DNA from 2 places in the Exiguobacterium sp. s34 genome. Region 1 is predicted to be linked to the other one. Evidence: riboswitches for the same ligand, from Rfam matches in the RefSeq annotation. Region 1 holds a riboswitch; the other holds the start of a gene.

Region 1 (5,683 bases):
ACGAGTTCATTCAAGAGTGGGGTCTCGTGTTTAATTCCTTTGAAATAATCATTCAGCAGTCGAGCTTGAAAGCCGACCGCTTGCCGAACGCCGGTCGCATCGTACATGACGATGGTGGCGAAGACGACAGCGAGAGCGAATATGCTCGAGTCGATGCCTTCCATCCGTCCGATTGCCGTCGCGAGTGCCACGACCGTAGACGAGTGTGAGCTTGGCATACCGCCTGAAGCGAACATGATTTCAATTTCAAAATCCCGTGTTTTAATAAGTTCGGTTACGAGCTTGGCTGCTTGGGCGATAAACCAAGCGAGAATCGCGGCGAGTAAAGGTTCGTTAAACATGCATCTATTCACTTCCTGTCTGACATAGTATCTTCAATATACCCGAAAGCGGGGCAGGCTAGACGTTAAGATTTCGTCAAAAAAGGTGTCATGGACGGCTTGTCCATGACACCTTTTGGTCGATTTTTGTTACCCGACTACTCCTTCAGTTTCCTGAAGTTTCTCTGCAATGTTATCGATGATATAACGGTTGCGTGGGTGTTCTTGACACTCTTTCGAGCATGAACGCATTTGTTTCGGTTCACACTCTTCACAACAGAAATGCTGTACATTGCACTCCGGGTTGGCACAATTAACGTAACGAACCGTCTCTGTCCCACAGTGCATGCAGTGTGAAACAACAGTCGGGTTCACAGAGTTGACAGGGACGTTGATACGCTCATCAAAGACGTAAAGCTCACCATCCCAGTTTTCTCCTTTTGTCGCTTCGTCTTTTCCATACATCGCGACGCCACCTTTTAAGTGGAAGATGTTGTCGTGACCTTGGTCACGCATATATGCTGTAAATTTCTCGCAACGGACGCCACCGGTACAGTACGTGAGAAGTGTTTTCCCTTCGTAGAGGTCTTTGTTCTCTTCGAGCCATTCCGGCATGTAACGTGAAGCCTCTACATCGATTTTGATCGCGTTTTTAAAGTGACCAAGTTCGTACTCGTAGTTGTTACGAACGTCGAGGATGACGACATCATCACGATTCATCATCTCTTTCCATTCTGCTGGTTCGAGGTATGCACCGTGTTGTTTCGGCACATCAAACTCGCCATCAAAGCGCCACGTCACGAGCTCTTTCTTGTGACGGACAAAAATTTTCTTGAATGCATGCTCTTCGACTTCATCGATTTTGAACTCGATATCGCTGAAGAGTGGGTTTGCTTTCAAGTCGTTCATGTATTGCTCAGTTTGTTCCCAAGTACCAGAGCACGTCCCGTTAATTCCTTCGGAGGAAATCAAGATACGTCCTTTGATGCCGAGATCCTTACAATACTTCAAATGTTCTTGCGTGAGTGTTTCTGGGTCTTCGATGTTGACATACTTATAGTACAGCAAGACCCGCATTGGTTTTGTTTCCATGTTGTGTTGCTCCCCTGTGTTCAGTTTTTTGCAGGAAAACGAACGTTGGGTTGTGTCGTTCGACGAATAGACTTGCCTGCAACCACAAGTCCATTATTATATGATAAATATCACGGCGAATTTTCGCAAATGGTTTTTAATTTTTTTTGACGAATGCAGGGAGATGCGTCTTGTAAATCGAATTCGGGTAATAGAGTAGTAGTAACGAAAGTTGAAGGTGGAACGACTATGCTCACTTCTCTCCAACAGTACATCATCCAATTGATTGAATGGCTTCAAAGCTTGCCTGGCGGTCCTTGGGCCGGACTCGGCGCTCCATTTTTAGAGGCGATCTTTCCGTTTTTGCCACTCGTTTTAATCATTTCTGCCAATGCGGCGACATACGGTTTTTTATTAGGAGTCCTTTTATCGTGGATTGGGAACCTTCTCGGAACAATTGTCGTCTTCGCAGCCGTCCGGTATGTGTTCCGAAAACCGATGACGCGCTGGCTCGAAAAACATAAGGTGGCGGTTTATTGGTTAGAACGAATCAATCATATGAGTCCGATTTCACTCGGATTCTTGTATTCACTTCCGTTCATCCCGGTCAGTTTGATCACTTATTTGCTGGCGCTTATTCAGATGCCGCTCCGCACATTCATTTTAGCGGCAGGATTCGGGAAACTACTCGTCGTCGTCATTTTCTCTGTCATCGGGGATCAGTGGGAAGAGTTTATCCAAAGTCCATTTCGTTTATCGATGCTCGGTCTTCTTTTGGTCGCATTATGGGCCATCAGCCGGGGATTAGAAGAAATTCTCAAACGACGCGCTTTCAAGAAACGAAACGAGCAACTGAAACAAGAAATGGTCACGAAACGACAAACACCCCTTTGAACAAGGGGTGTTTTCGCTTAAGACTGTTTTTTAAAGCGCGGGAAGTTAAATGCGATGGCGATCCCTCCACAAATAAAGAGGAGGAACGGATAAAACATGAACGGCACGAGGTCCGGCGATGCGGTCTTCGTCAGCTCTGCCGCGATGAGGAGTTGTGCTCCATATGGCAGAATTCCTTGTACCCCACATGAGAAGATATCGAGTACACTCGCTGATTTTTTCCGTTCGATATCATATTCGTCCGCAATGTTTGCGGCAAGCGGTCCGGCTACGAGAATCGAAATTGTATTGTTTGCCGTCGCCACGTTCGTCGCGCTGACAAGACCAGCGATACTCCACTCGGCACCGGCACGTTTTTGGATTCGTGACGTCAACGCGTCACGCAAATACGTGAGTCCGCCGTTGTGCGAGATGAGTCCGACGAGTCCGCCCATGAGTAACGTCAGAAACGAGATTTCGGCCATGCCGACCATGCCGTCGGCGATAGCGGTCACGAATGCTGTCACCGATAAGCTTCCGTCGAGGAGACCGATGATACCAGTGAGCGTGATGCCGCCCAAAAGGACGAGAATAACGTTCAGTCCTGTTAACGCTAAGCCGATAACCGCGAGATAGGGAATCAGTTTATACCATTCGAATGCAGCGACATCGACCGTCGACTCACCGTTCGATAAGACCGCTAGTAAAATCGTCGTGATGATAGCGGCGGGTAAGACAATCCAGAAGTTTGTCCGGAACTTATCACGCATGTTCGTCCGTTGCGTCCTTACGGCGGCAATTGTTGTATCCGAAATGAACGAAAGGTTGTCCCCGAACATCGCGCCTCCGACAACTGCGGCGGCTGCGATGGCGACGTTCACGCCACTCTCTTCATGAATACCGAGAGCAATGGGTGCAAGTGCTGCGATCGTTCCGGTCGATGTTCCCATCGCCATTGAAATGAAAGCAGCGATGACGAATAGTCCGCTCAAGAGAAGCGATGGCGGTAAGAGCGTCAACGCGGCGTTAACCGTCGCGTCGATGGCGCCAATCGATTCGGCTACGGTCGAAAAGGCACCGGCGAGTAAGAAAATAAAAATCATAATGATGATTCCCGGATTTCCGGCACCTTGTGCGATGCGCTCCACGGTTTGTGTCGCACTTCCTTTTGTCATGAATGCTGCGACTAGCAATGCGATGATCGCTGCGACGAGAACTGGGAACTTATAAAAATCCCCATAGTAGACACCTGCCCCGATGAAAAAGAGCAAAAAGACGAATAATGGCAAAAGTGCCCACTTGTTGGCTGTTGGTTGTTCCAAAATAATCACCTCACTAAAAAATAAAAAGGACCTTTTTCTTGAGAAAAAGGTCCTTCGTGCGAAATACCCTTTTCATCTTTCGAGCAATACGCCCGCTGGATTTGGCACAGGTTCCCCGCTGCCGAGACTTCACAGGGCCAGTCCCTCCGTCTCTCTCGATAAAAAGTGAATCTATCTAATTATTAAACACGTTCCCTAACGTACCTGTTTCGAATCCGGTTGTCAACCTAAAAACTCCCCAATTCGATGTGAGAAAGGGGAGTTTACGTCGTTAAATTGTTGAAGTGGGCTACTCGGTTCCGCCCTGCGTATTTCCCACCGACATAGAGCGCACGGTCAGCGTTTCGAATCGTGTCATCTAGACGCTTGTTCCCGAATGCTTCAATCGTATCGACCCCGATAGACGCGGTCACAGAAATCTCATGATGGTCAACAAGGAACGGTTTCGCTTCGATTTGGTGGCGAATCCGCTCTGTGATTTCGATGGCTTGGGTCATGTCACAATGGTTGAGTAGTAAAATGAATTCTTCGCCGCCATAACGCGCGGCAAAGTCATCCGTTCGAAGTACTTGCCGAATGCGTCGACCGAATTCTTGTAACACTCGGTCACCGACCTGATGACCGTACGTATCGTTAATTTTTTTGAAGAAATCAATATCGAGCATGGCGACAGATATCGGATACATCGACATATCCGATATTTGTTGAATGCCGTATTCATAAAACGCACGCGCATTGGCAAGAAGCGTCAAACTGTCTGTCCGGCTCTCGGTATAGAGACGATCCCGCTCGTGACAACGGCTAATCGTTCGATTGAACGATTTCAACAACTTGATGATTTCATGCTGAATGATTTTCGGATATGCGTATACGGGTTCTCCCGTCATGACGATCCATGTACGAATCTCTTCGATTTCCTCCGAACGGACAGAAACAAAGCTATGATAATCGTCATGGAAGGCGTCGGAAAGTGCGGTATCCCATTCAAACCGCATCTCATAGTCGAGAATTTGCTCGATTGGTTGACTCATCTCAAGCAGTGCAAAGACGACCGGTCGATCGATGGGCTGTCGCGTCTTCAAATCGAAGTAGAGCGTGCGGTCGAACAATTTGAACTCGATATAACCTTCGTCGTAATGGTTCAACTGTTCACACTGACTTAAAAAGACTTCGATTGCTTGCGCCTCACTCTGTGACAAAGAGACGGCTTCTTTAGCTTCATCATATTGCTCGATCAAAGATTTGAAGGCGTCTTGCCGTTCTTTTTGAATGAGAAGTCGTTTAATGAAGAACGTCAAGGCAGCGGCGATACTACTGACGACCAGTAAACTCGTCTCCCGGAAGAATGATGCCGCTAAAATGAAGGTCAAACTGACGACGTATGTGTAGAAAGCGATTTTCATAAAATCGCTCAATGCGATGTCGACGCGGAACCACCATTTCACCTGATATTTTTGGAATACCGTGTTTAAGAAGATGGCAAGGAACAGTCCGGCAAGCGGCACGAACGAATCTTGCGAATAAAAGTCGAGACCGGTCTCGCCACCAAGGGCGAGATAAACCGCTGCCGGGATGACGATTTCTAAGTACGCCGTAATGGCATTCCAAGGATACGTGAAGCGGAAGCGACGGATGGCGACTTTCGGTTTCAAATTGGCGAATTGAAAGACGAACAACCCGATTTGGTTGACGATGAGTGCTGTTTCAAATCCAAAGAATAAAAATAAGATTAAGACGATACTTTCAGAAAAAGTGAAGTACACACCTTTGACTTCGATCGAGTCGAGTTGAAAAATGATGACCAATAATGAAATTAAAATAAACGACAATGGATCAATCGTCGGGGCGTGTAGGACATCCAATGCAAATAACGAGATGGTGAAGATGAATAAGGCACTCCATATACTCCAACCGAGCACGGACATCTTACGAAAGTGGTTCATGCGTTCCCTCCTAGCATGGGACATTTCGAGATCTAATAGTAAAGATTCGTCACGTTTTCGTGTGAGTCCTGCTTCTCTTCCATGATGCTTGAATTCTAGCATTGAGTATAGAGGGAATATCCTCTATAATGAAATTGCTTTTCAACCGCATAGA
Region 2 (5,683 bases), on a different contig from region 1:
GGCCTCTCCGAATTGGAGAAGCCGGCTTTTTTTACGTCTTACTCGAAATCGAGACGATAGTGATCCGATTTGACGAGTGTCGCCCGTTCGAACACACGGTAGAAGAAAATCCCGAGTCCGACCGGGATGAGACCGAACAAGACGATGACGAGAAGCACGTTGAACAAGGCGAATCCGCCCGGCATGAGGTGTAGCGCGTTCACCGGTCCGATGAGTCCAGATACACCGAATCCGGCGCTGATTGGAGTCCCTTCGATTCTTAACATACCGGCGAGGGCGCCGAGAATGGCCGCATTCGCCAAAATCGGAAGCATCATAATGGGACGTCGGACGAAGTTTGCCATTTGAATTTTCGGTGACCCAAGGAAGTGTGCAATCGATGTACCGGTCGCGTTCGCCTGCCAACCCGCGATGGCGAGACCGAATCCGGCGGCAACGACACCGAGGTTTGCCGCACCGGCCGCAACGCCGGATAGGCTAATCGCGGTCGCAATTCCGACGGTCGAAATCGGCGAGACGATGATGAGCGAGAACGCCATCGCAATCAAGATACCCATGAGAACGGGTTGAAGATCTGTCATCGTCATGATGAGGTATCCGATGTATGTCGTAATCTGTGAGATGTACGTCAACAAGAAGGAACCGATCCCACCAGCGACGACAATGACTGTCATCGGCATAACGATGACCGTATACGTCTTCAAGTGGGGGGCGAGCTTCATGACGAGAAGGGTGGCAATCGCAGCGGTCACACCGGCTGTGATCACGTCACCGATGCCTGCCATCACGAACGCACCCTCGTTAATTCGAACGGCACCACTGCCGACATACGTCGCGATGGCAATCGTTCCTGCCTCTAGAATCGATCGTCCGAACTGCATCGCAACGGCCAGGCCGATAATGGCTGGGAGAAGCCGCATCGCAATCGTCGTCGCATCCAATATGAATTGAAGAGACGGAAAATAAGGGAGTATGGCTTTCGTGAGTTCACCGAGCAGTGCGCTCGGGATGAGGGCGATCAGAATCGCCATGCTGAGACCGTTTAAGACGTTCATCGTGAATTGCTTTGTCGTACTTGTTGCCTGTTCCGTCATCATTCATTCACCTGTCCTTCTTTTTTGCTGTTATGTACAAAAGCGATAAAGTTAGAACCCATATTATTCCTATCCGACAGAAGAGTCAAGAGAATCATTGAAAAATTCTGAAATTTCACGAGAGCACGATTTTTGAACGAGAATCAATCGACCATTATAATGGCAAGAGAGGTGAGAATAATGATTACAGACGGATTCTTATATATATACGCGCCAATGTGTGGTACATGCGCTGTCGCGGAGAAAATGTTAACGGTCGTCGAGGCGGTTGACCCTGAAATTCAGATTGAAAAGCGAGACGCGAACTATATTCCAAAAGAGCTTGAGGCCTATCAAGTGATGAGTGTCCCGGCCCTATTAAAGCTTGAAAATGGCGAGGTTCGGGATCGTCTCTATGCTTTTCAAAACGTCCAGCATGTCCTCTCTTTCGTGAAGTGAGAGAGGAACATTAGAATAATCTGAAAATTTTAAATAATCAGTTGACACAGAAAGTTCACGAATGGTATATTCATTACAACATCTTACTTGAACACAAAATAGGACGCGATATTCCCGACATCAAGACGTTTTGATGAAGCCGCTGCTACACTTTATACGAATACACGTCAGTCTTCCCTTCGATTGTCCCCCAAAAAAATCAAGCGAAGAAAGACGTTCCGTATAATCGCACGGTCCAAGTCAAGATCGAGTGATGATTGGTGAATCTCCCCCATATAAGGGTGGAAATCTTGAACGGGCAAAAGATTTTCATCTATGGGCTGTCCTTCCGTGACTCAAGGTGCTACGTTCTGTGTCGTCCTCGGACGGCACCTTTTTTTAATTTTTTTGAAAAAAGGATTTGACAGCAGAAAAAGCTGTCGCTATGATAAAGCTAATCGAATACACAACACTCTTATCAAGAGAGGCTGAGGGACTGGCCCTATGACGCCCAGCAACCGCGGAGCAATCCGAAATGGTGCTAATTCCAGCAAGGTGAGAAACCTTGAGAGATGAGAGCAATCGTTGTCCGTACGATAAAGTGCGCACGTTTGCTCAAACGTGCGCGCTTTTTTTGTTGTCAGGAGGGAAAAGAATTGATTCAATTACGAAACGTCGCCAAATGGTTCGATACGAAGAATGGTCGTGTCCAGGCGGTCGATGATGTGTCACTAACGATTGATCGCGGTGAAATTTTTGGAATAATCGGATATTCGGGGGCGGGGAAGTCGACGCTCATCCGATTACTCAACCGTCTCGAGTCACCGTCTAGCGGTGAAATCGAGGTCGCCGGGAGTGAGCTCACGAAGCTCAGCCCGAAAGGATTACGAGGGGTTCGCAAAAACGTCTCGATGGTCTTCCAGCACTTTAACCTTCTGTGGTCGCGCACGGTCGCAGAAAACATTAGCTTCCCACTCGAATTGATTGGGGTTCCGGCAAGTGAGAGGAAACGTCGGGTCCAAGAACTCGTTGAGCTCGTTGGATTGGCTGGTCGTGAAGACAGCTACCCATCACAATTATCGGGCGGTCAAAAACAGCGAGTCGGGATTGCCCGCGCGCTCGCTACGAATCCAGAGGTGCTCCTCTGTGACGAAGCGACGAGTGCGCTCGACCCGAAGACGACGGATTCGATTCTCGAACTGCTCGTCAGCATCAATAAGAAACTCGGCTTGACGATCGTCCTCATCACGCATGAGATGCACGTCATCCAAAAGATTTGTCATCGTGTCGCCGTGATGGAAGCGGGGAAAGTCGTCGAGACGGGTCAAGTCTCTGACGTGTTCCAACATCCGGAACAACCGATCACGAAAGAATTCGTGAAGCAAATCGGAGCGGTCGACGATCTGTCGCTCACGTTCGAACACTTGAAAGCACGATACCCAAGTGGTCAAATCGTCAAATTGAAATTCTTGAATGAGACGGCGGAACAACCGATTTTGTCTGACGTCCTTAAAACACACGATATCGGATTCAACATCATCGGCGGGAATGTGACCCAGTCACAAGTCGGTGCGCTCGGCACGCTATTCATCCAATTGATTGGGGAAGCAAGAGAAATCGACCGCGCCATCGCGTCGATTCGTTCGCAATCTGTAGAAGTGGAGGTGGAAAGCGATGTTTCCTAACGTAGACTGGCAAATCATGATGGAACAGACTTGGGAGACGTTATACATGACGCTCGTCGCAGGTGTCGCGACGTTTGTGATCGGACTCGCTTTAGGTTTGATTCTCTATATTACAAACGAATCGCTATTATTGAAGAATCGTCCGATTTACGTCTTTGTCAGCGCGATCGTCAACGTGTTTCGTTCGATCCCGTTCATCATCTTGATCATCTTGCTCATCCCGTTCACGTTGTTCCTACTCGGTACGATGCTTGGTTCGACGGCGGCGCTTCCGGCGCTCATCATCGGAGCGGCACCGTTCTACGCTCGTATGGTCGAACTTGCGCTTCGTGAAGTCGACCATGGTGTCATCGAGGCGGCCGAATCGATGGGAGCAACGAAATGGCAAATCATTTATAAAGTCTTGATTCCGGAAGCTCTTCCCGCAATCGTATCAGGACTCACGGTGACCATCGTTGCCATCGTCGGTTATACGGCGATGGCAGGGGTCGTCGGGGGCGGCGGACTCGGGAACTTGGCCTTCTTGGAAGGGTTCCAGCGCTCACAAAACGACGTCACGTTCGTGGCGACGGTGCTCATCTTGATCATCGTGTTCGTCATCCAATTCATCGGTGACCGACTCGTCACAAAAATTGATAAACGTTCAGCTTAATCACACATATACCATTTGGAGGGATTCATTATGAAAACTTGGAAAACAGTACTCGGATTGACAGCATTATCAGCATTCACAGTTCTCGCGGCTTGCGGCGGGGAAGAGGCAGACACAGGGTCTGGCGATGAAAAGACATTGATCGTCGGTGCATCGAACGTACCACACGCTGAGATTTTAGAGCACGTACAAGAAGAATATGAAGCAAAAGGTTACAAACTCGAAATCAAGAAGTTCCAAGACTACGTGCTTCCGAACAAGACGCTCGCAAGCGGGGAACTCGATGCGAACTACTTCCAACACGAGCCATACCTCGAGTCGCAAATGGCTGAAAACAAAGACTACAAATTCGCATCTGCGGGTGGTGTCCACATTGAGCCAATCGGTGTCTACTCACAAAAATACAAATCGCTCGACGAACTTCCAGAAGGTGCGGAAATCATCATGAGTTCATCGGTTGCTGACCACGGACGTATCCTTACGATGCTCCAATCAGAAGGTCTCATCACACTTGCTGAAGGCAAGACAGTCGATGCGACAGTCTCTGACATCGTCGACAACCCGAAAGACTTGAAATTTAAGACGGACGTGGAAGCAGCACTTCTTCCGACAGCTTACAACAACGGAGAAGGCGATGCGGTCCTCATCAACACGAACTACGCGATCGATGCAGGTCTCAACCCACTTGAAGATGCCATCGCACTCGAAGGCGAAGACTCACCATACGTCAACTTGATCGTCACACGTGAAGGAGACGAAGAAGATGAGCGCGTCAAGGCACTTCTCGAAGTATTGACTTCTAAAGAAACACAACAGTGGATCTTGGACGAATACAAAGGTGCGGTCGTACCGGTACAACAATAAGTAATCTCGACTCAGGGGTCATCCCCTGAGTCTTTTTTTGTCTAGTGTTCTTTCATGAAGAGAAGTACACTATATATGAAAGAAAAGGGGGGATTTGGATGAAGCTCACACAGATTCATCCGCTGACGTGGGGCGTCCTGTTCGGGACGTTTTTTGCACGACTGGCAACGTTTTTTGTCATGCCATTTTTTGCGATCTATTTGGCCACACTCGGGTTTTCAGCGAGTGTGATTGGAACGATTTTTGCCGTGACGGCGCTTTCGGGTCTGTTCATGAGCTTCTTTGGGGGAACACTCTCTGACCGATATGGGCGAAAACAGCTCATGCTAATCGGGATCGTGCTCAATGCCGTTACGTTCGCTGGCCTCGCGCTTGCGACCGAACTGTTTTGGTTTTACATGCTATCCATGTTGATGGGGATGTCGCGATCTTTCTTAGAACCGGCTTCACGTGCTCTCATTAGTGACACGACGCAGGCAGATCAGCGGGTCATCGTCTATAACGTCCGTTACTTCATGATTAACATCGCCGCGGCCATCGGACCACTCTTGGCGGTTGTCTTATCACTCACCGGTGTGAAGACCGCGTTCTTCGTTGTGACGGCTGTCTACATCGTGTATGGAATCATCATCTCGATCTTGTTTTACAAATATCCGTTTGAAGAAGGGGACGGTGTCAAAGCACGCCCGCGCTTGACGGAGACGTTTCGCGTTTTACGGGACGATCGGACGTTTCGTGCGGTCATCATCGGGATGATCTTTGCGATTATCGGTTACAGTCAGTTCAATTCGACGCTTCCTCAATTTATCGCGCTAAGCGATGGGTTGGAAGACGGTTCAAGATTGTTCGCTTACTTATTGACGACAAACGCCATCACGGTGCTCATCGTCCAGTATCCGATTATGCGTTTCGGGATTCGTGTCTCTCCCATCAAATCGCTCTTTTTCGGAATCTCGACATTGTCGTTCGGA

The links. Region 1 has a riboswitch for S-adenosylmethionine ahead of KNO87_RS10845 (Na+/H+ antiporter NhaC family protein). Riboswitches for the same ligand answer to the same signal wherever they lie in the genome.
Region 2: linked by a shared signal. The riboswitch ahead of KNO87_RS12265 (methionine ABC transporter ATP-binding protein) and the one ahead of KNO87_RS10845 (Na+/H+ antiporter NhaC family protein) in region 1 are both predicted to bind S-adenosylmethionine.

What each region holds. Positions count from the first base shown of each region.
Region 1 covers NZ_JACSKE010000004.1:279,682-285,364, forward strand. The annotation lists gene KNO87_RS10830 (divergent PAP2 family protein) at 1-353, opposite strand, end outside; gene trhO (oxygen-dependent tRNA uridine(34) hydroxylase TrhO) at 471-1,412, opposite strand; gene KNO87_RS10840 (TVP38/TMEM64 family protein) at 1,641-2,285, shown strand; gene KNO87_RS10845 (Na+/H+ antiporter NhaC family protein) at 2,303-3,586, opposite strand; SAM riboswitch class I at 3,656-3,751, opposite strand; gene KNO87_RS10850 (GGDEF domain-containing protein) at 3,850-5,529, opposite strand.
Region 2 covers NZ_JACSKE010000005.1:228,933-234,615, reverse strand. The annotation lists gene KNO87_RS12275 (PTS sugar transporter subunit IIC) at 39-1,097, opposite strand; gene KNO87_RS12270 (thioredoxin family protein) at 1,275-1,532, shown strand; SAM riboswitch class I at 1,984-2,090, shown strand; gene KNO87_RS12265 (methionine ABC transporter ATP-binding protein) at 2,168-3,196, shown strand; gene KNO87_RS12260 (methionine ABC transporter permease) at 3,186-3,848, shown strand; gene KNO87_RS12255 (MetQ/NlpA family ABC transporter substrate-binding protein) at 3,879-4,712, shown strand; gene KNO87_RS12250 (MDR family MFS transporter) at 4,811-5,683, shown strand, end outside.